2 regions of the Tepidibacillus sp. LV47 genome follow, and region 1 is predicted to be linked to the other one. Evidence: predicted binding sites of a transcription regulator. Region 1 holds the regulator's gene; the other holds the start of a gene.
What was found. Region 1 encodes NrdR, which represses ribonucleotide reductase genes. Its sites were predicted from a motif close to AACACNATATATNGTGTT; they were not measured.
Positions count from the first base shown of each region.

Region 2: ACMW72_RS05880 (adenosylcobalamin-dependent ribonucleoside-diphosphate reductase) is a predicted target of NrdR. The motif match lies at 3,064-3,081, and genes of this name have one in related genera.

Region 1 is NZ_JBLWIF010000005.1:115,272-125,189, reverse strand. It holds gene ACMW72_RS07735 (prohibitin family protein) at 1-473, shown strand, start outside; gene polA (DNA polymerase I) at 605-3,259, shown strand; gene mutM (DNA-formamidopyrimidine glycosylase) at 3,279-4,121, shown strand; gene ytaF (sporulation membrane protein YtaF) at 4,184-4,834, shown strand; gene coaE (dephospho-CoA kinase) at 4,854-5,450, shown strand; gene ACMW72_RS07710 (lytic transglycosylase domain-containing protein) at 5,452-6,024, shown strand; gene ACMW72_RS07705 (glyceraldehyde-3-phosphate dehydrogenase) at 6,231-7,277, shown strand; gene ACMW72_RS07700 (small, acid-soluble spore protein, alpha/beta type) at 7,358-7,594, opposite strand; gene speD (adenosylmethionine decarboxylase) at 7,900-8,286, shown strand; gene nrdR (transcriptional regulator NrdR) at 8,377-8,832, shown strand; gene ACMW72_RS07685 (IscA/HesB family protein) at 8,978-9,271, opposite strand; gene ACMW72_RS07680 (replication initiation and membrane attachment family protein) at 9,446-9,918, shown strand, end outside.
Region 2 is NZ_JBLWIF010000003.1:180,489-190,406, reverse strand. It holds gene gcvPA (aminomethyl-transferring glycine dehydrogenase subunit GcvPA) at 1-523, shown strand, start outside; gene gcvPB (aminomethyl-transferring glycine dehydrogenase subunit GcvPB) at 520-1,977, shown strand; gene dat (D-amino-acid transaminase) at 2,047-2,871, opposite strand; gene ACMW72_RS05880 (adenosylcobalamin-dependent ribonucleoside-diphosphate reductase) at 3,160-5,679, shown strand; gene pepT (peptidase T) at 6,072-7,298, shown strand; gene ACMW72_RS05870 (hypothetical protein) at 7,549-7,719, shown strand; gene ACMW72_RS05865 (DUF2294 domain-containing protein) at 8,317-8,691, shown strand; gene ACMW72_RS05860 (sodium-dependent bicarbonate transport family permease) at 8,870-9,889, shown strand.

The DNA of each region.
Region 1 (9,918 bases):
ATAAAGAACGGATTGTGGCACCTGCAATTGGTGAGTCATTAAAAGCGGTAACTGCCCAATATACAGCAGAAGAACTGATTTCTAAACGTTCAGAAGTCAGTGAAAAAGTGAAAGAAACCCTAGCCAAAAAATTGGCGACCTATTATATGCAACTGGACGAGATTAATATTACAGAATTTAAATTTAGCGATGAATACAATCAAGCCATCGAACAAAAGCAAATTGCCGAACAACAGGCCTTAAAAGCAAAACTGGATCTCCAACGAGTTGAAATTGAGGCCAAACAAAAAATCGAACAGGCCAAAGCGGAAGCAGAAGCTTTAAAATTACAAAAACAAGAAGTAACCAAAGAATTAATTGAATTACGAAAGATCGAAGCACAAATGGAAGCGATCAAGAAATGGGATGGCAAATTGCCGAATGTAACAGGTGGTAGTATTCCATTTATTGACGTCAATGGTTTGCAAAAATGAGATCATCTCTTACGAAACAGTCTTCAGCTGGAAGACTGTTTTTCATTTGGGCGGAACAACGGTGCGCGCCTAGAAGTAGACAAATCGATATGATATGATAGTTGAAGAATATTGAAAGAGGAGTAAGTCGTATGGAAAAGTTCGTTTTAATTGACGGAAATAGTATCGCCAATCGCACGTTTTACGCATTACCACTTCTTAGTAATAAACAAGGGCTTTATACGAATGCTGTTTATGGATTTACGCAAATTTTATTAAAAATCTTAGAAGAAATAAAACCAGATTATCTTTTAGTTGCCTTTGATGCGGGAAAAGTCACCTTTCGGCATACCGATTTTAAAGAATATAAAGGGAAACGAATGAAAACCCCATCTGAATTATCGGAGCAATTTCCCATGATTCGCGAATTATTGGATGCCTTTCACTTACAATATTTTGAACTGGAAGGATATGAGGCAGACGATATTATTGGTACCCTTTCTAAAAAAGCGGAAAAGAAGGGGATTAAAACGATCATCTATACCGGGGATAAGGATATGCTTCAATTGGCATCTGAGTACGTGACGATCCATTTAACGCGAAAAGGTATCACAGAAGTAGAAGCATATACTCCTAAACAAGTGATGAATAAGTATGGTTTAGAGCCAAAACAAATCATTGACCTAAAAGGATTAATGGGGGATCCATCCGATAATATTCCTGGTGTTCCAGGTATTGGTGAGAAAACTGCATTAAAATTATTACACGAATACGGGTCGGTGGAAGAAGTATTCGCCAATATCGATCAGATCACAGCAAAAAAAGTAAAAGAGAAACTCATGGCTTATCAAGATCAGGCCATTTTAAGCAAGCAACTAGCAACCATTTATCGTGATGTTCCCATTGATTTGCAATTGGAAGATTTAAAAGTGGATGACAAAGGATATCAACGTGATGAAGTGTACCAATTGTTTAGCAAATGGGAATTCCATAGTTTGATTGACCGATTGGGAATGAAAAGATCAGAAGAAGAGAAAGGACAAAAACAAGAGTTGAACATCGATCGACTGACAAAAGAGACAAAAAGAAAATGGGAGCAAATCTTGCAAGAACAAGAAACTCTTGCTCTTTCTATTGAGACGATTGGTGAACAGCTTCATAACCGGCAAATTTTAGGTCTATCCGTGACAAACGGAAAAGAGATTCTCTTTATCAATCAAGATGAATTGAAAAAGTGGAATGCTTTTCAGCATTGGTTAAAGGATTCTTCGAAAAAGAAATGGGTTTTTGATGGCAAAAGAATGGAAATGATTCTTTTTTGGAATCAAATGGATATTCAAGGGATTGCTTCTGATTTATTGTTAGGGGCTTATTTGCTCAATCCCCAAGATGGTTCCCCTAGTTTAGCTGATATTGCTAAACAATATCATTATCAAGGTCTTGCCGATGATGAAATCATTTATGGCAAAGGAGCAAAATATGCCATTCCTGAAGAAGAAGTCTATGTGGAACATATCAGCCGAAAAGCGGATGCCATTTATTCGTTAATTCCAATCATTGATGAAAAGTTAATAGAGACAAATCTGAGTCGATTACTATATGAAGTGGAGCTTCCCTTGTCAAGAGTTTTGGCACGGATGGAGAAAGTTGGGGTTCGGATTGATATTGATCGTTTAAAGGAAATGGGTGAAGAGCTGAATCAGACCCTGATTTCTTTAACAGAAGAGATTTATGAACTGGCTGGCACTGAATTTAATATAAATTCACCAAAACAACTAGGAGAAATCCTTTTTGACAAACTGCAGCTTCCCATCATCAAAAAAACGAAGACAGGTTATTCAACGAGCGCAGATGTATTGGAAAAATTAGAACCTTATCATCCAATTGTCGGCTTGATTCTAAAATATCGGCAAATTGGGAAATTGCAATCCACTTATATCGAAGGATTATTAAAGATGGTGGATCAAGAAACAAAAAGAATTCATACCTCCTTTAACCAAGCGATTACCGCAACGGGACGGTTAAGTAGTACGGAACCTAATTTACAAAATATCCCAATACGTCTTGAAGAGGGAAGGAAAATTCGTCAGGCTTTTATTCCATCAGAAGACGATTGGTTGATTCTTTCCTCTGACTACTCGCAAATAGAATTACGGGTACTTGCGCACATTTCTGAAGATGAAAACTTAATTCAAGCATTTCTTTATGATATGGATATTCACACAAAAACGGCAATGGATGTGTTTGGGATAAAAGAAGATGAAGTGACACCATTAATGAGAAGACAAGCCAAAGCGGTCAATTTCGGGATCGTCTATGGAATTAGCGATTATGGGCTAGCGCAAAATTTGAATATTTCAAGAAAAGAAGCAGCTGAATTTATAGATCGTTATTTCTCCGTCTTTTCTGGGGTAAAAATCTATATGAAGGAAATCGTTGAAAAAGCAAGAAAAGATGGTTATGTGAGCACTTTAATGAACCGGAGAAGATATCTGCCCGATATTCATAGTTCCAACTTCAATCTTCGCAGTTTCGCTGAACGGACGGCAATGAATACCCCAATTCAGGGAAGTGCGGCTGACATTATCAAAATTGCGATGATTAAAATCGATCAAGAAATGAGACGTTTACAACTGAAAAGTCGTTTATTATTGCAGGTGCATGACGAATTGATTTTTGAAGTTTCTCCTGATGAAAAAGAGACTATGGAAGAACTTGTCAAACATATGATGGAAAATGCCATCCAATTAAAAGTACCTCTAAAAGTGGATCTCCACTTTGGCAAAACGTGGTACGATGCAAAATAAGTGGGAAAGAGGATGAATAATGCCTGAATTACCAGAAGTGGAAACCGTTAGACGGGGTTTAGAACTGGTTTTAATTGGAAAAGTAATAAAAGAAGTCCAAGTTTTTTATCCCAAAATCATTCGTTCGCTACAAGACATGGAACAATTTAAATTTCTGCTTATCGGCCAAACCATTCGATCGATCGGCAGAAGAGGGAAATATTTACTTTTCTATTTCACTGATTATACCCTGATTTCTCATCTAAGAATGGAAGGAAAGTATATCTATACCGAAAAGCCAAATGAGCCTTATGATCAACACCATCATGTGATCTTTTCTTTTACCGATGGAACAGAGTTACGTTATCGCGATGTACGGAAATTCGGAACTATGGATCTGGTTAAAAGAGGGAACGAAATGAGTTTTAAAGGGATTAAAAAATTAGGGCAAGAACCGATTGATCCTCATTTTGATCCAGAACGTTTTAAGCAGCAAGTGAGGCAAAGATCTGCGCCCATCAAACAGATATTATTGAATCAAGAGATCGTAAGCGGACTTGGCAATATTTATGTAGATGACAGCCTTGCTCTCAGCAAAATTCATCCATTACGTCAAGGAAAATCATTAACCGATCAAGAAATCTCGACTCTAATCAAGTCAATGAAACAAGTTTTGGAAAAGGCGATTGAAAAAGGCGGTTCAACCATCCGTAGCTTTGAAACCATTTATGGAAAAGGGTCGATGCAAGACCATTTGCTCGTATACGGGCGGACAGGAAAACCTTGTTTGTTCTGTGGTACTTCCATTCAAAAGATAAAAGTGGCTGGCAGAGGAACTCATTTCTGCCCTAACTGTCAAAAGGAACCAAAAGAATATAATTAGGCACTTCTTTTCTTCCTTTCCAATAAGATATCTATTGAAGATTGGAGAGGGAGAGATGAAGCTTGAGCATCGTTTCACTATTGATTTTATCACTTGCTGTTAGTTTAGATAGCTTTAGCGTTGGTGTGACCTATGGTTTTCGTAAAGTGTTGATTCCTATTTATTCGATTATAATCATAAGTATTGCTTCTGCGGCCATGATTTTATTATCGATGCAATTAGGGGGGGTGGTCCAAGCTTTTCTATCCCCAAACATTGCTAAGTTTATTGGGGCAATGATTTTGATTTTGATTGGCATTTGGGCTATTATTCAAGTTTTTCGCCAAAAAGATGAAGATTATGATCATGAAATCGGTTTTGAAGTTCAAAAAGTATTCATAATTGAATTTAAAAAATTAGGTTTGGTGATTCAAATATTAAAAACACCGATGAAAGCAGATATTGACCGTTCAGGAAGCATATCTTTATTAGAGGCGATATTTTTGGGATTAGCTCTTTCTTTAGATGCTTTTGGCGCAGGGTTAGGAGCTTCTTTAATTGGATTTAAACCTTTGATTACAGCCATTTCCATAGCAGGAATGAGTGGCCTTTTTATTTTAATCGGGATGAAAGTTGGCTTTTGGTTTTCGGAAGTAACATGGTTAAAAAAATTTACGTTAATACCAGGGATTATTTTAATCTTGATGGGTTTTTTCCGATTTTTGAAAAAATGAATGTAAAGGGTGAGTTGAGTTGATTGTTGGTCTAACTGGGGGAATCGGTAGCGGTAAGAGTACGGTAGCGAAGCTCTTTATAAAGTATGGAATTCCTATTGTTGATGTTGATCAGATCGCAAGGGAAGTTGTAAAGCCAAACCTGGAAGCATGGCAAAAAATCATTGAACATTTTGGCGAAGAGATTCTGTTGCCAAATCAAGAAATCGATCGCAAAAAGTTAGGGAGAATAATTTTTCAAGATGAAAAGAAAAGAAAAATCTTAAATGATATCACTCACCCGATCATCATTCAAAAAACACTGGATCAAGCGAGGGAGTTGGAAAAGAAACACTCTCTTGTGATTGTCGATATTCCCTTATTATTTGAATCAAAAAGGGAAGAATTATTTGATCAAATCATTGTTGTTTATGTTCCTTTTGCGGTTCAATTAGAACGTTTAATGAAACGGGATCAAATTTCAAAAGAAGAAGCCATCATGAAAATAAAGTCACAAATGGATTTAGAAGAGAAGAAAAAAAGGGCAGATCTTGTGATCTATAATGATAAAGGGATTGACAAAACGGAAGAACAAGTAAAACAAATCATTGCAGATTGGCAAAGGAAAAGGATTTAAGATGATGTTCAAATTAAAACGTTATCGAAAACCCATATTTTTCTTTTTCTTATTGTTCCTTGTCTTTCTTGCGATCAATTCCCGCGCTATTTGGAAGTTTATGTATCCTATAAAATATGAAAAGCAAATCAAGGTTTATACGAGTGAGTTTCGTGTTGATCCCTATTTGGTATTAGCCATTATTCAAGTGGAGACTCGTTTTCAAAAGGATAAACAGTCAGCAAAAGGTGCAATCGGTCTGATGCAAATTATGCCCGATACAGCAAAGTGGATTGCAGAAAAAGGGGGTTTTCCTCCTCACATGGCTAAAAATTTACATCAGCCAGATAATAATATTGCCTTTGGAAGTTGGTATTTAGCTCAAATGCACCAACGGTTTAATGGCAATATCTATGCTACCATTGCAGCCTATAATGCAGGTCCGAGGAATGTGGAAAAATGGATGCAACAAGGTCTATGGGATGGTTCATTTGAACAATTAAATCGAATCCCCTTTGGTGAAACAAGACATTATGTACAAAGAGTTCTCCATTTTTATGAACGATATCAATGGATTTACAAAGATGAATTCTGATCCTTTCTTTTTTTGGTAGCACTTCATATTTTGAAGTGCTATTTTTTATCTATTAGAAATGGATTGCATAGAATCAAACAAGCCTAAAAATTACTCCTAAATATTTAAAGTGATTATTTTTTTGAAATTTTGTTGCGCAATATGTCATACTGATTATAATAAATAATATAAATAGTGTGTAATAATATAGAGAGGAGAAGCAGATAATGTCAATTCGAATGGCGATTAGCGGGTTTGGAAGAATCGGAAGAATGGTATTCCGTCGAGCTATGCAATTTCCAGAAATTAATATTGTCGCTGTCAATGCAAGTTATAAACCAGAGATATTGGCACATATGTTAAAATATGATACCGTTCATGGGAAATTAGATGCGAAAATAGAAACCACAGATGATTCGATTATAGTAAATGGAAGAGAAACCAAAATCATTCCAGAACGCAATCCTGAAAAACTGCCTTGGAAAGAGATGAACATAGAAGTTGTAATTGAAGCAACAGGTAAACATCGAGATCGGGAAAATGCAGGCAAACACTTAACAGCTGGGGCGAAAAAAGTGATCATTACAGCACCTGCCAAAGGAGAAGATGTAACGATTGTCATGGGAGTCAATCAAGAAGTATATGATCCAGAAAAGCATCATATTATCTCGAATGCATCTTGTACAACAAACTGTTTAGCACCTGTAGCAAAGGTATTACATGAACATTTCACCATTGAAGAAGGAATGATGACAACAGTTCATTCCTATACGAATGACCAAAGAGTTCTTGATAATATGCATAAAGATTTACGAAGGGCAAGAAGTGCAGGTCAAGCCATTATTCCAACAACAACAGGTGCTGCAAAAGCCGTATCTTTAGTTTTACCAGAATTAAAAGGAAAATTAAACGGAATTGCACTTCGTGTACCAACACCTGATGTTTCAATTGTTGACCTTGTTGTAAACGTAAAAGAAAGCGTTACTGCTTTACAAGTCAATGAAGTATTAAAAAGGGCAAGCCAAAATGAAATGAAGGGAATTATTCAATACTGTGAAGAACCTTTAGTCTCTGCTGATTTTATTGGCAATGATCATTCAGCCATTGTGGATGCCTTATCGACCATGGTGATTGGTGAACATCAGATTAAAGTGATGGCTTGGTATGATAATGAATGGGGATATTCATGTCGAGTCGTTGATTTAGCTCGCTATGTATCAAATTTTGAAGTTAGCAAACGAGAAAATAAAGTACCTCTAACCTCTCACTACTGAATAATACGGAGGGGCCGAGAAAACTCGCCCCCTCCTTTTTTTCTAGCCATATTTCCAAATGGTTAGAAAAGGATATTCACTTAAGCTTGAGGCAATTTAGCTCCTCCTGCAAGCTGTTGTTCAGCGATTTGAACTAAATGACGAGTAATGTGACCTCCGATAGAACCGTTATCACGGGAAGCGATAAAGCCCATGTAACCATCTTGAGGAATTTGAATTCCTAGTTGAGTAGCCATTTCAAACTTAAGTTGATCTAAAGCTTGACCAGCTTCTGGTACAAGTAATTGATTGCTGCTACGTTCTTGACCTTTTGCCATGATTGTCACCTCCTTTGAGTTTGTACTTGTATTTTGTGTTGAACTCACAAAACAAATACAGGTAACTCATTCCTAACTTGGGAAATCTAATTTATAATCAATCTTAATCCAAAAAAATCCTTGCAAAAAGAGATTAAAACCAGTATACTGAAATTCGTGAAATTCATTATGATTCAAAACTAAAGGAACCAGTATCTACTTAAAGGGTTAGGACCTCATTGGACTAACTTGCCCCCGTGGTAGATAGCGTAGGTCCCGCATGCTTGAAAGGGCATGAAAATTATGAATTTAAGGGGGATTGAATGATGGATACTATGGGACGTCACATTATCGCAGAATTATGGGGATGTAACGTCGAAAAACTAAACGATTTTAAATTTATTGAAAAAATGATGGTAGATGCAGCATTAGAAGCTGGTGCAGAAATTCGAGAAGTTGCTTTTCATAAGTTTGCACCAATGGGAGTAAGTGGAGTTGTGATTATTTCCGAATCTCACTTGACTATCCATAGTTTTCCAGAACATGGTTATGCAAGTATTGATGTATATACTTGCGGGGATCGAATTGATCCGCAAATCGCTGCAGATTACATTACAAAACAATTAGAAGCAAAAACGCGTGAATCAGTTGAAGTACCTCGTGGAATGGGACCAGTGAAAATTGACCCAATGAAGGTCGAAACTTTTGCTTAAAAGCAAGATGTAAAAGGAAGGATGTAAAAATCCTTCCTTTTTTAATATACTAAAAATAAAGAAGGTTTATAAGGAATGAGGTGAGGATTGTTGCGTTGCCCCTTTTGTAATTACAATGGAACAAAGGTTTTAGATTCTAGACCCATTAATAATGGAAAATCAATACGGAGAAGAAGAGAATGCGAATCGTGTGGACGTCGTTTTAATACTTATGAAGAAGTAGAGGAAACCCCGATTTATGTGATCAAAAAAGATGGAAGCCGTGAAGAATTTAGCAGAGAAAAAATTTTACGGGGGTTATTACGGGCTTGTGAAAAAAGACCTGTTGGTATAGAAACATTAGAAAATATTGTTTCTGATATAGAAAAAGAATTAAGGAATGATTTACTTACTGAAATCGAGAGCCAAAAAATTGGCGAAATGGTGATGGAACGATTATATCATATCGATGAGATCGCGTATGTTCGTTTTGCTTCCGTTTACCGTCAATTTAAAGATATTAATGTCTTTTTACAAGAGATTACGGAACTATTGCGTAAATCATAAAGCGCTAGGATCTCCTTATAAAACAAAAAGTGGCTTGTATGTTGTTACTCTGTCCCTAACCTTACGGTTTTCCCTGAATACACGGTTGGTAGGAAAACTCGCTCTAGAGAATCAGCTTTTAGAACATACAAGCCTATTTTTTATATTATGAACATGTTGAACCATAAGTCGATCTTACTGTAAATCCGCTGCCAAAACGAGAATTTTTAAAATCGATCTCTACCTCACCGATATTTTCTAATTCTTGAGCATTGACAACCACTTTGAATTCATCTTGATCAAATATTTTATCTTCTTCATTTGGCTCATCCAGAGCCAACCCCAAAGAGGGTCCCCCTCAGCCAAAACCGGCTATATATACACGGATCGCTGCACTACTTTGTTTCTCTTTTAGGATTTGTGCAAGCTTCTCCTTTGCGCTAGGTGTAACAGTTACCATCCCTTATCTCCTTTCCCTTGTCTTAAACCAAATATAAATAACAAGATAAGAATTATTTTAATTCATAAAAACATTATATATAGTTTAGTACGATAGAGCAATAGATAGTTTCGGATAAATGAAACTGATGATATAATAAAATAGTGACCTGTTGAATATAAAGGGGATGAGATGATGCCATATCCTTTCAATGAGATCACACCGTTAGACCCATACCAAGTACGAATGACAGAATCCATTGAGATGTCTCATATCTCATACCTAATCCATTTATACCAACCGATTATTGGTCCTGAAGCAGTCAGTTTATACTTAACTCTGCGGAATCACTTTCCATCCCAATATCTAGGTGTTTCTTCACAACATATGCATCGCCAATTGGCCAATCAGGTATACGTCCCCTTTCATATTCTTATGAAAGCGCGAAAAACTTTAGAAGCAGTAGGTTTATTAAAAACAAAGAAATATCAACATTCCCTTGAAGAAAAACAGTTTATTGAATATATTCTTATTCCTCCCCTTAAACCTGTTGAATTCTTTCAAAGCGATATTTTAAGTATTATGTTACTAAATCGCATTGGAAAAAATGCCTATCAAGCATTAATGGAACAACTTCTCGTCGATGAAAAAACGGCCCCTTCATCAGA
Region 2 (9,918 bases), on a different contig from region 1:
TCCACATGTAGGATTTTTTGCCACGACTTCAAAATTGATTCGTAAAATGCCAGGGCGTATTGTCGGACAAACCGTAGATGATGAAGGAAATCGTGGCTTTGTTCTTACCTTGCAAGCCAGAGAACAACATATTCGCCGTGAGAAGGCAACATCCAATATTTGTTCAAACCAAGCATTAATGGCTTTAGCCTCAGCTGTATATATGAACGCAATGGGTAAACAAGGAATTCAAGAAGTGGCAAAACAAAACTTGCAAAAAGCCCATTATGCCTATCAAGTCTTAACAGCGCTAAAAGGGGTCGAACCTTTATTTAAAGGTCCATTCTTTAATGAATTTACGATTAAATTAACGAAACCCGTATCAGAAGTGAATCGAGAATTATTAAAATATGGAATTATTGGTGGTTATGATTTAAGTTCAGTTTATCCTGATTTGGAAAATGCGATGCTGGTTGCGGTAACGGAAATGAATACCAAGGAACAAATTGATGACCTTGCTTTTAGACTGGAGGGAATATTATGAGAAAAGAAAAGGCCCTCGTTTTTGAATTAAGTAAGCCAGGCAGAGTTGCGTATAGTTTACCTGAACTTGATGTCCCCGAAATGGAGATGGAACAGCTTCTTTCTAAGGAAATGATAAGAGAAAACCCACCAGATTTCCCTGAATTGTCTGAATTGGATCTCATGCGTCATTATACAGAATTATCTCACCGCAACCATGGTGTAGATTCGGGCTTTTATCCTTTAGGATCTTGTACGATGAAATATAATCCCAAAGTGAATGAAGATGTTGCACGTTACCCAGGGTTTGCTCATATTCATCCCTATCAACCCATAGAAACGGTTCAAGGGGCTTTGGAGATGATGTATCATCTCCAAGAGATGCTTCAAGAGATTACTGGAATGAATAAAGTTACCCTACAACCTGCAGCAGGTGCGCATGGTGAATGGACAGGTTTAATGATGATCCGTGCTTATCACGAAAGTCGAGGGGATTTCCAGCGTAAAAAAGTTATAATTCCTGATTCCGCACATGGAACGAATCCAGCATCTGCAACGGTAGCAGGTTTTGAGACCGTTACAGTAAAGTCTAATAAAGATGGGAATGTAGATGTAGAGGAATTAAAAAAGGTTGTGGGGAACGACACAGCTGCACTTATGTTAACCAACCCCAATACTCTTGGTTTATTTGAAAAAGACATCGTCGAGATTTCCAAGATTGTTCATGAAGCTGGAGGACTTCTTTATTATGATGGAGCGAATGCAAATGCCATCCTAGGATATGCTCGCCCTGGAGATATGGGATTTGATGTTGTTCATCTTAATCTGCATAAAACTTTTTCTACCCCTCATGGTGGTGGTGGGCCAGGGGCAGGTCCAGTTGGGGTTAAGAAGATTTTAGAACCTTTTTTGCCAAAACCTTTAGTTGCGAAAAAGGGGGATCAATACTACCTCGATTATGATATCCCTAAGTCGATTGGTCGAGTAAAAGCATTCTATGGCAATTTCGGTGTTCTTGTAAGGGCTTATACTTATATTCGTTCAATGGGGCCAGATGGTCTAAAAGCAGTGGCTGAAAATGCGGTGCTCAATGCAAACTATATGATGAGAAAACTTCAAGATTATTACGATTTGCCGTTTAAACAGCATTGCAAGCATGAATTTGTTTTATCTGGTAAAAAACAGAAAAAACTTGGAGTACGGACATTAGATATTGCCAAACGGTTATTAGATTTTGGTTTTCATCCGCCAACGATCTATTTCCCACTAATTGTAGAAGAATGTTTGATGATCGAACCAACAGAGACGGAAAGCAAAGAAACGTTAGACCGATTTATCGATGCTTTGATTCAAATCGCAAATGAAGTAGAAAATGAGCCTGAAAAGGTTTTAGAAGCACCTCATCATACGGTTGTAGGTCGTTTGGATGAAGCGGCAGCAGCAAGGAACCCCATTTTACGATATACGAAAAAATAAAACGATTTTTCTTTTTCCAATGAAAAAGGTCACTGTGATATTCAGTGGCCTTTTTATGTTTAGGAAAATTCAGATCAATTTTTCGAATTCTGCTTGTATAGCACGAACAATTGGACCAGGGCCATTGCTAATGGTTTTATCATTTACTTGAATTACTGGTGTTATTTCTTGCGTTGTGCTACTAATAAATGCCTCATCAGCTCGATAAATATCCTTTACGCTAAATACATTTTCAATGAAGGGAATTCCTAATTGGTTTGAGATTTCTTCAACCACCATTCTCGTAATCCCTTTTAAAATAAAATGATCTGCAGGATGGGTGTAAATTTTCCCATCTTTCACAATATAAAAATTGGATGAACTTCCTTCCGTAACAGAATTGTCTCGAATCTGGATTGCTTCTTCGGCTTGATGATCATAAGCGTATTGTTTTGCAAGGACATTCCCGAGTAAATTTAAGCTTTTAATATCACAACGTAACCAGCGAATATCTTCAACAGTAACTACTTTAATTCCATTTTTTAATTGGTTGATTGGTCTTTTGAATTCTTTGGTATAGGCAGTAAGAACTGGTTTTACTTTTTCAGGAAAAGCATGGTTCCGTGGTGCAACCCCTCGAGTCATTTGAAAATAGACAATTCCATCTTGTAGGTTGTTCATTTCGATTAGTTGTGTTATCTTTAATTTTGTTTCTCCTTTAGACATAGGTAATGGTAAGCGTATTTCTTTCGCACTACGTTCAAATCGATCTAAATGATCATCAAGGCGAAAAGGTTTGCCGCGATATACGCGCACAACTTCATAAATACCATCACCAAACTGATAACCACGATCTTCAATATCAATATGGGTATCTTGATTTCTTTGCATGAATTGATCGTTGATTAATATCACACCTGTCACTCCAGTCTTTTTTATTTTTCAATTCCAATTGTAACATGAAATAAAAATGGTGGAGTATGGAATTTGATTAATTTTTTGTTTGATATTTTGGTTTTTAAAAAGATACGAAAATGGTAGAAAATGAAACTTAAACCCTATTTTTTTCTCTGTTCTTCTATGAAATTCATTCTTTTGTCACTAGATATATCTATATATTGTGGTATATAATGTGAAACGTCACAAGATATAGTTAGCAACTAGATTAAAAAGACATACATAGATTGAGGAGGGGCAAATGGAATGAATCAATCGTCTACACGTTTAGAAGGTCTAAGTGAAAAAATTTTTTTAGACCGTTACGCATTAAAAGATATGTTACATCAGGATGTATCTGTTGGGGATACTGTGTTGGTTTTAACCAAGGATGACCCCAAATTTCCCCAAAAGGAAGTTGGCGAAGTCATTTCAATTGAAGGTGAAACAATTAAAGTTGGCTTGCGAAGTGGACAAGTCATTGATACAGTGATTGGAAAAATTACAAAACCATTAGAATTAACTCCTGAGGAGATGTGGGATCGCTTAGCGAAAGCCATTGCTGCGGTAGAAAAACCGGAAAAAAGGGAAGAATGGACGAAAAAGTTCCGCAAGGTGTTAGATGATTGGAAGTTGGTTCCAGGTGGTCGTATCGCAGCAGGAGCTGGGGCTAGTGATGAATTAACACTTTTTAACTGTTATGTAATACCATCTCCAAAGGATAGCCGTGGCGGAATTATGGAGACTTTAACTCAGATGACTGAGATCATGTCTCGAGGGGGCGGAGTTGGAATTAACCTATCTTCATTAAGACCAAGACGAGCAATTGTAAGAGGTGTCAATGGTTCATCCAGTGGAGCCGTTTCTTGGGGTGGATTATTTAGCTATACCACTGGTTTAATTGAACAAGGTGGGTCGCGCCGTGGAGCGTTAATGCTCATGTTGAACGATTGGCACCCCGATTTACTTGAATTCATTACAGTAAAACAAACAATGGGCCTCATTACTAATGCCAATCTTTCTGTAGCAATTAGTGATGACTTTATGAAAGCTGTGAAACAAGATCTTGAATGGGAGCTTGTCTTCCCTGATACAGCAGACCCAGAATATAATGATCTTTGGGATGGGAATCTTAAAAAGTGGAAAGAACTTGGTAAACCAGTCAAGGTTTACAATAAAATGAAGGCAAGAGAAATTTGGCATATTATTATTGAATCTGCTTGGAAATCGGCAGAACCTGGCGTTGTCTTTATGGACTATTACAATAAAATGTCAAACAGTTGGTACTATAACCCAATTATTAGTACAAATCCTTGCGCCGAACAAGGATTACCAGCATGGGGTGTATGTAATCTCTCTTCCATTAACCTTTCAAAATTCGTGAAAAATGGTCAAGTGGATTGGGATGCTCTTGGCGAGACGGTTGAAATCTCTGTTCGTTTCTTAGATAACGTGATTGATGCAACTCCATATCATTTTAAAGAAAATGAAGAGAATCAAAAGAAAGAGCGTCGAATCGGTTTAGGTACAATGGGCTTAGCAGAAATGCTAATTAAATTAAAAATCCGTTACGGTAGTCCTGAATCCTTAGAATTTTTAGATAAGTTGTATGGATTTATTGCCAAGCGAGCTTATCTTGCTTCAACAGAGATTGCTGCTGAAAAAGGATCATTTCCAATGTTTGACGCCGAAAAATTCCTTCAAAGTAAATTTGTGCAGCAATTTGATGATGAAGTCAAACAAGCCATTCGTGAAAAAGGAATGCGAAATGTAACGGTACTTACCCAAGCACCAACGGGAAGTACTGGTACCATGGTTGGTACGTCTACAGGTATTGAACCATTCTTCGCTTTTGAATATGTCCGTCAAAGCCGTTTAGGATTGGACAAGCAATATGTGCCAATTGCAAAAGAATGGTTAGAAAAGCACCCTGGAGAAAAACTGCCTGATTACTTTGTCAGTGCAATGGAATTATCTGCAGAAGAACATATTCGTGTTCAAGCAGCGATTCAAAAATGGGTTGATTCATCCATTAGTAAAACTGCAAATGCCCCTGCTGACTTTACGATTGAAGATACAAAGAAATTGTATGAGTATGCTTATGATTTAGGTTGTAAAGGTGTCACCATTTATCGTGATGGTAGTCGTGATGTCCAAGTGCTGTCTACTGAGAAGAAAGAGGAAGTAGCAGAAAGTAAAGCAAATACACCATCAAATGAAAAAGCAGAAAAAGTATATCGCCGTAGACCTAAAAAATTAACCGGTGCCACATACAAAATGAATACACCACTGGGAAAAGCATATATTACCATCAATGATGTAGATGGTAGTCCATTTGAAGTGATTGTTAATGTTGGAAAAGCTGGTAGTGATGTATTTGCAATGTCTGAAGCATTAGGACGGGTTTCTACACTCTTCTTGCGTTTTGGTGAGATTCCTGATGGAAACAAAGCGAGATTGTTAATTAAACATCTTAAAGGAATAGGTGGATCAGGAGCTGTAGGTTTCGGACCTAATCGTGTAGAATCAATTCCTGATGCTGTGGCAAAAGCATTAGAAATGCATATTGATGGAGAAGATCCCAATGGATCTATTGCAGTAACGAAAGAACCAACATTAGATCAACCTCGTGAACATGAAGAGATTCATACTGACCATAAACATTTAAACGATGATCTAGATATTCCAGAGGGATTAGACTTATGTCCAACTTGTGGATCTGCTTCATTAGTGAATGAAGAAGGATGTAAACATTGTATCTCTTGTGGATATACGAGATGTTCATAATAAAAGAAAAAGGTATCTAGGTATTTTCCTGGATACCTTTTTTAACCGCATAATAGACACAATATTTTCTAAATCATGGATGGAAAGGAAGGATTGTATGTTAAGAAAAATCAAAAGTACATCTATGGGAAAAAGCGGATATTCAATATTTTAGCAGATAAAGTAGAAACAGTGACTCCCTTCCTCGGAGAGAGAATATTGAATAACACAAAGCAAGGAGCACATATTAATTGGCTAACAAAAGGGAAAATCGATTGGCGTTTCATAAGTTGTTCTATAAAAGGAATATCATTGAATGACTCCACAATAAAGTAGGAAAAAAATGTTTTGTGAATTTGAAAGAGGTATGATGATAGTATTGTTAAATATTACATAAATAGGAGGAAACATTTATGTCAAAGGTCGTAGAACGTTTTTTAAACTACGTGAAATACGATACTCGCTCAAATGATGAATCAACAACTGTTCCTACCACACCTGGTCAAATGGTATTAGCCAAAGCAATTGCTGAGGAATTAAAACAAATTGGTCTACAAGAAGTAAAAGTTGATGTTAAGGGATATGTTTATGCAACATTACCTTCCAATATAGAGAAAGAAGTACCGACCATTGGCTTTATTGCTCATATGGATACAAGCCCAGATATGACAGGTACGAACGTGAATCCTCAAATTGTGAAAAATTATGATGGTGGAGACATTGTGTTAAATAAAGAACAAAATATCGTTCTTTCCCCGAAACAATTTCCTGAATTAAAAAATTACATAGGCAAGACATTAATCACCACCGATGGAACCACATTACTTGGAGCAGATGATAAAGCAGGTGTCGCTGAAATCGTCTCGGCGATGGAGTATCTCATTCAACATCCTGAAATTCCTCATGGGAAAATTCGGATTGGCTTCACTCCTGATGAGGAAGTAGGTAAAGGTGCTGATCACTTCGATGTAGAAGGATTTGGTGCTGATTTTGCCTATACAATAGATGGCGGGCCAATTGGCGAATTGGAATATGAGAATTTTAATGCTGCAGGAGCAAAAGTACGAATCCGGGGAAGAAATGTTCATCCTGGGACAGCGAAAAATAAAATGATCAATTCCATGCTTGTGGCCAATGAATATATCGCTTCATTACCAGAAAACGAAACCCCTGCCTATACAGAGGGATACGAAGGATTCTACCATTTGATCAGTATGAAAGGGGAAGTAGAAGAAACCACGCTTCAATATATCATCCGTGATTTTGATAAAACATCTTTTGAAAATAGAAAAAAGAAGATGTTGGAAATTGCGGCAAAACTGAACCAAAAATATGGTGAGGGAATTTGTACGGTTGAATTAAAAGACCAATATTACAATATGAAGGAAAAGATTGAACCTGTAAAGCATATTGTGGATACTGCATTTGAGGCAATGAGGAAAGTGGGTATCGAACCGATTGTAAAACCTATTCGTGGGGGAACAGATGGGGCAAGACTCTCTTATATGGGATTACCCACGCCTAATATTTTTGCTGGTGGTCACAATTTCCATGGCCGCTATGAATTTATTCCAACTTTTGCGATGGAAAAAGCCGTAGAAGTCATTCTTAAGATTGTTGAATTATATGCTAAGAAATAATATTTTAGAGAAAATCATGACGGTGTCTATCTTTGTGATAGATCCCGTTTTTTTTTGTTGGCAAAATATTCAGAACATGATACGCTTCGTTTAAAAGTACCGATAGAATTTTGGGTGATTCATAGTGAAAGTGATTCCTATATCATCAACTCGGTAGTTGTACATGTAATATTGTTACGGTAATTTATTTAACTTTAATAAAATAGATAAAAAATAAAAAGGAAAAATCAATAAAAAAGGAGCAATGCAAATGAATCGTTTTGTTCCAGTAAATTCAGAGAAAGATATCTTCCCACAATATCAGGAGACACCAATTGGGAGATTGTTAGAATATTACAATCTTAATCGATCCTTAGAAGATACTTATCAGAAAGCTGAATTATTAAGGGTATCGGATTATCGTGTAGAAAACACGTGTTAACTGATTGATGTTTGTCAAGTCATAAGTCGGAAAATCGTGTGGAAGGACATCAAATAAAATTTTATTTGAAACTGATCAGTATTCTATAAAACACTACATTTAATAAGGAGCAAAAGAAAACCCTTGGTTTATCAGCATAGAATCGAACTTTTATTAACATATTTTTAGAATCAATTCACCCTTCAAAACAGTTATATATTCCTCCACTCCTGACTGAGGGGAACAACTACACTAATTTTGATTCGTAATAATGTCTTAAGTTATCAGAATCGATACGAGAAATCTATAGTCCTGTCCGTTTTGCTTTTCATGTTGTAGAGATAATCCTACTATATTTACGGACGTACAACACATCTTATAGTGTTGACAGGATAAACAGTAAAAGCTAAAATATAAACCAACAGTAATCCGTAAGATTAGTAATGGCAACCTCATGTCTAATAGTACTTTAGCAGGCAGTTAATATTTATTTTATTATTGACTGTGTGAAAAAGTACTGAACGGATTGAGGTTAAGATTATGATAAGGCAGTATATTTCATTATCCCCATTCTGTGTTGGAAAAAGAAATATACTTTTTTTTTTGGGAGGTAGAATATTGAAGAGTACAAAATGGACAAAAGGATCTTTGGAAGCTGAGATAGGTAAAGCTTTAACGCAATGGGAAAAAGATTTTTTAGGACGAGGTTCCGTGTCAGTAAAAACAGATATTCTAAGGGATATGGTGGTTGTTACTTTAAATGGAATTCTTACACCTGCCGAATACAAACTTTGTGACACAAAAGAAGGATTATTGTCGGTAAAAAGAATTCGTTCTGATCTAGTAGAGTCTGGTCGAGAAAAACTGTACCAACTGATAAGGGATTTGACCGGAGAAGAAGTGGTGAGTTTTCACACTGATCTTAGTACTCGCACCGGAGAACGAATTATGGTTTTTAGATTGTACAGTGATTTGCAAAAGAAATTGTCATAAAAACATGGTAGACCTTCAAAACATGAAAAATGAGTTGAAGGTAAACCGGTATGATTCAAGCCAATGTGTTGAAATTCATTATTGGTTGTTGAATATGCCGGTTTTTTTTATTGAAGAAACTAATGCAGACTTAAGAAATCCAATGAGCTGTATCACACAAATAGGAGGGTTGATTGAAATGTATGAAATCGTTTTACAGAACTTATTATCACCATTCGTGTTATTTTTTTTATTAGGTATTATGGCTGCTATATTTAAATCAGATTTGAAATTTCCTAATGGGCTAAGTGAGGCGTTAAGTATTTATCTATTGATGGCCATTGGTATCAAAGGGGGAATTGAACTTTCTCATTATGCGTTAGGCACCGTAATGAAGCCTATTCTCGGAACCCTGTTTTTGGGTGTTTTCATTCCTGTACTGTCGTTAATCGTGCTTCGTTTCATGAAAATGGATCTAAAAAACGCCATAGGATTGGCAGCGACATACGGTTCAGTCAGTATTGTGACTTATGGAGCTACTATTTCTTTCCTTGGTAAGAATGGGGTGGATTATGAAGGGTTTATGAACGTATTAATCGTATTATTGGAAAGCCCAGCCATTTTTGTCTCCTTGTTTCTGTTAAGGTTATTGCAGAAGGCTCCAGATAACCGAAGAATTGCTACTCACCGTCTAGGCTTTGCTGCAGGCATTTATTCGGCTATGAATGGTTTGTTTGATAAAGAAGTGATTAAAGAAAGTTTATTAGGAAAGAGTGTATTGCTTTTGTTGGGGAGCCTTCTTATCGGTTGGTTTGTTGGCCAAGATGCCGTATCTACTGTGAAACCATTGTTTATCGATCTTTATGGAAGCATCTTAATTTTATTTTTATTAAATATGGGATTAATCGTTGGACAACGACTTCCTGAAGTTAAAAAACATGGATGGAAAATTTTATTATTCGGGATCTGTATGCCGATTGTTGGAGGAACCCTTGGAGTTTTTGTAGGGAAAATGGTTGGCCTTTCGCTAGGAGGGGCCACGTTAATGGGGGTATTAGCAGGAAGTTCTTCTTACATTGCTGCTCCCGCCGCCTTAAAATCCTCCGTTCCTGAGGCCAACCCGTCGATTTATCTCGGGTTATCACTTGGAGTGACCTTTCCTTTTAATTTGATCATTGGAATACCTCTGTATTTTGCCATAGCACAACTTCTTCAATAGTGTTTCAAATAAATTAATGGGGTGAATCT